DNA from 2 places in the Klebsiella sp. M041 genome. Region 2 is predicted to be linked to the other one. Evidence: riboswitches for the same ligand, from Rfam matches in the RefSeq annotation. Region 2 holds a riboswitch; the other holds the start of a gene.
What was found. A riboswitch is a leader RNA that binds a small molecule or an ion and turns the genes downstream of it on or off. The one in region 2 is predicted to bind thiamine pyrophosphate.

Region 1: it holds a riboswitch for thiamine pyrophosphate, as region 2 does, so the genes downstream of both, thiM (hydroxyethylthiazole kinase) here and thiC (phosphomethylpyrimidine synthase ThiC) in region 2, are expected to answer to the same signal.

What each region holds. Positions count from the first base shown of each region.
Region 1 covers NZ_JCAXWU010000001.1:389,813-392,011, forward strand. Annotated here, with positions in the region: gene AC6CWS_RS01820 (alkyl/aryl-sulfatase) at 1-988, opposite strand, end outside; TPP riboswitch at 1,228-1,325, shown strand; gene thiM (hydroxyethylthiazole kinase) at 1,360-2,133, shown strand; gene thiD (bifunctional hydroxymethylpyrimidine kinase/phosphomethylpyrimidine kinase) at 2,130-2,199, shown strand, end outside.
Region 2 covers NZ_JCAXWU010000028.1:21,500-23,698, reverse strand. Annotated here, with positions in the region: gene nudC (NAD(+) diphosphatase) at 1-463, opposite strand, end outside; gene AC6CWS_RS24295 (Rsd/AlgQ family anti-sigma factor) at 558-1,055, shown strand; TPP riboswitch at 1,109-1,233, shown strand; gene thiC (phosphomethylpyrimidine synthase ThiC) at 1,318-2,199, shown strand, end outside.

The DNA of each region.
Region 1 (2,199 bases), on a different contig from region 2:
ACCACGGCAGCGGCTCACGGATCTTCGCCCCGCGCAGCGAGTAGGTGTTATGCAGAGTGTGGGTGACATCCTCTGCGGATTCGATCAATTTCTTCTCTTCGATATACCACAGCATTTCTGACGGCGCTTCGGAGCCTGGCGCCAGCATGAAGTCATAGGTCAGGCCGTCGATCACCTCTTTCTGGCCATCCTTATCAATGATGTTGGTTGGCGCAATCAGGGTGACGGTGCCTGCCGAGGTGGTAGTCCCCAGGCCCGCGCCCACCTGGCCTTTAGCGTCCGGCTTCAGCAGGTTGCCGTACATATAGCTGGCGCGGCGGCTCATGACGTTCCCGGCCATGATATTTTCCGCCACCGCCGCTTCCATAAATCCGGACGGCGCGTAGATTTTGACTTTACCCGCTTTGACGTCGGCTTCATCAACCACGCCGCGCACGCCGCCGTAATGGTCAACGTGGCTGTGGGTGTAGATCACCGCGACGACCGGTTTTTTACCCCGGTTTTTATAGTAGAGATCCATGCCGACTTTGGCGGTTTCAGCTGAGACCAGCGGGTCTACGACGGTGATCCCCTCTTTGCCCTCGATGATCGTCATATTGGAGAGATCGAGGTTGCGGATCTGGTAGACCCCGTCGGTGACTTCAAACAGGCCGCTGATGTTGATCAGCTGCGACTGGCGCCACAGGCTCGGGTTTACGGTTTCTGGCGCTTTTTCCCCTTCTTTAATGAAGGCGTACTGGCCCGGATCCCAGATGACATTGCCCTGTTCGCCTTTGATGACTTCTGGCGGCAGGGCGGCAATAAAGCCTTTATGCGCATTGGTGAAATCGGTGTTATCGGAGAAGGGGAGTTGGTTGTAGAGGGCATCGTTCGCTTTTTTGGTCGCTTCGGTTGCCTCTTTGGCTGACGTATCTGCCCAGGCGGCGAAAGCGAGACTACTCAACATGCCCGCTAACGCTAACCCTTTCACTATCGGGGTTAATTTCATTGCAATCCTCATTTATTGCATGGTTCGTTCGGTTTTACCGATTTAACGCAGGTGACTGTTTGTTACAGATTTTTTAAATATAACCACACATTTACATTCATCCAGTTTTGCTTGCAAAAAACACATTTTTAATCAGAAATTACGCCTTTTGTATTAGCTGGCGATCGGGGAAAAAAAGCCGGTCAGCTTGTGTTACACCGCCACATTTCGTACCCTGCTTCAGGAAAATGTTGTACCGCTTTTATGACTCGGGGTGCCCTTCTTAAATGAAGGCTGAGAAATACCCGTACCACCTGATCTGGATAATGCCAGCGTAGGGAAGTCAGAGACCGCAGGGTCATTGCTTCTACCTCGTCTGGCGGGAGCAAACCATGCCTGAGCTGTTGAATCCCGCGCCTGTCGCGCACCTGCGCCATCTGCTGCGCGCCCATTCCCCCCTTGTGCACTGCATGACCAATGACGTGGTGCAGACCTTTACCGCCAATGTTCTGCTGGCCGTCGGCGCCTCGCCGGCGATGGTGATCGATCCCCGCGAAGCGGCGCAGTTCGCCGCCATCGCCGATGGGCTGTTAATCAACGTCGGCACCCTGACCGAAGATCGCGCAGTGGCCATGCGTGCCGCAGTGGAGCAGGCCCGCCAGGCCGGCAAGCCCTGGACGCTGGATCCGGTGGCGGTCGGCGCCCTGACCGTGCGCACGGCCTTTTGTCACGCGCTGCTGGCCTTCCAGCCGGCGGCCATTCGCGGCAATGCCTCCGAAATTCTGGCGCTGGCCGGGATGAGCGCCGGCGGGCGCGGGGTGGATACCACCGATACGGCCGCCGCGGCGCTGCCGGCGGCCCAGGCGCTGGCTCGTCAGTTGACCACCGTCGTGGCGGTCACCGGTGAGGTGGATTACGTCACCGACGGCGAGCGGGTGCTCAGCGTGGCGGGCGGCAGTGCGCTGATGACCCGGGTGGTGGGCACCGGCTGCGCGCTATCGGCGGTGGTGGCGGCGAGCGCGGCGCTGCCGGGAGACCGGCTGGAAAACGTGGCCGCCGCCTGCGGGCTCATGAAGCAGGCCGGGGAAATTGCCGCCCATCACGGGGGGCCCGGGAGCTTTGTTCCGGCGTTTCTCGACGCGCTGTATCAGGAGGTGCGCGCATGAAACGCATCAATGCTCTGACCATCGCCGGCACCGATCCCAGCGGCGGGGCCGGTATCCAGGCCGATC
Region 2 (2,199 bases):
TGTGTACCCCATTGCGATGTCGGGTATGTTGCGCCAGCAGGATCGCATCGTCGCGACGGATAGCGACGATAATGCACGGGGCAATTTGCGGGTAGTAACGTTCACGGCAGTGGCTGCACAGCATCGCCCATTCGCTTTTACTGGCATGCATCGGGTGACCGCAGTAGCCGCAAAATTTATGCGATCGATAAAATTCGGCGAGCTGGATCCCCCGTCCCGCCAGCTGAAAGAGTCCCGGATCCTGATCCAGCACCTGGCGTAACGATCCCATGTCATGGCGGCGATCCTGGCGCACCATCCACACCGGATCGCCCTGCCATTCGCCGATATGCAGCGCATGCTGGCCGACAAGATCGAAATTAACCGCTTCGCCATGTGGTAATTCTCCACCAGGCAACCATAATTTTTGTTCGTGACTGACAACCCACCAGCCGCGATCTAATTTTTCAATAATACGATCCATATCTATTGCACTACCTTTGCTTCACTGGCATGTTGTTAACATTATATTTACATTTTTGGTGAGCAGATTTAAATCAAAACTAGCGGAGTCAATCATGCTAAACCAGCTGGAAAATCTGACGGAGCGCGTTGGCGGTAGTAATGAACTGGTCGATCGCTGGCTACAAGTGCGTAAGCATCTGCTCGTGGCTTACTACAATCTGGTTGGCCTGAAACCGGGCAAAGAGTCGTTTATGCGGCTAAACGAAAAGGCGCTGGATGACTTTTGCCAAAGTCTGGTGGATTACCTCTCGTCCGGTCATTTTAGTATTTATGAACGCATTATTGGCGAAATGGAAGGCGATACCCCACTTTTAGCCGCCACCCGGCTTTACCCGCAGCTGGAAGCCAATACCCAGCAGATGATGGACTACTACGATACCTGCCTCGAAAACGCCATTGATCATGATAACTACCTTGAGTTTCAGCAGGCGCTGTCGGATATCGGCGAGTCGCTGGAAGCGCGTTTCGCCCTGGAAGATAAACTGATCGCCCTCGCCGTCGCCCATCATCTGAACGATGAGGTGCGCGATAATATTGCCCCGACCGCTTGAGTTGTGTGCAATTAACGAGTAGTTTACCTTCATTCCCCCTCTCCGGAGGGGATGTCATCTTGTCGGAGTGCTTATTTTCCATGTGAAGGCTAACGTGGAAAAGGCTGAGACCGTTAATTCGGGATCCGCGGAACCTGATCAGGCTAATACCTGCGAAGGGAACAAGAGTAAACTGCTGTTCGCGTCAGTCCGTCAGGGCCGATCGCATCTGTTACTCCATCCGTCGTCTGACAAGCCATGTCCTTTTCATCTGGAATGCGCTATGTCTACTACCAAACTGACCCGTCGTGAGCTACGCGAGCACGCGCAGCGATTTATCGATACGCTGGAAGGCGCTGCTTTCCCTAATTCGCGCCGTATCTACATTCAAGGTTCACAAGCGGATATCCGCGTCCCAATGCGTGAAATCCAGCTCAGCCCAACCCTCGTCGGCGGCGATAACGATAACCCACAGTACGAAGCCAACGAACCGATCCCGGTGTATGACACCTCCGGACCTTATGGCGACCCGGATATTGGCATTAATGTCCGCCAGGGGCTGGCCAGGCTGCGCCAGCCGTGGATCGACGCGCGCAATGACTGCGCCCCGCTCAGCGAACGCAGCTCGGCCTATACCAAAGCGCGGCTGGCCGATGACGGCCTTGATGAGCTGCGCTTCAATAGCCAGCTGACGCCAAAACGCGCCGTTGCCGGCAAATGTGTTACCCAACTGCACTACGCCCGCCAGGGGATCGTCACCCCGGAGATGGAGTTCATCGCCATTCGCGAAAACATGGGCCGCGAACGTATTCGCAGCGAAGTTCTGCGCCAGCAGCATGCCGGCGAAGGCTTCGGCGCCCGCCTGCCGGAAAACATCACCCCTGAGTTCGTCCGTGATGAAGTGGCCGCCGGGCGCGCAATCATCCCGGCCAATATCAACCACCCGGAGTCTGAGCCGATGATTATCGGCCGCAACTTCCTGGTAAAAGTGAATGCTAATATCGGCAACTCGGCGGTGACCTCCTCCATCGAAGAAGAGGTCGAGAAGCTGGTCTGGTCCACCCGCTGGGGCGCCGATACGGTGATGGATCTCTCCACCGGCCGCTATATCCACGAAACCCGCGAGTGGATCCTGCGTAACAGCCCGGTACCGATCGGCACCGTA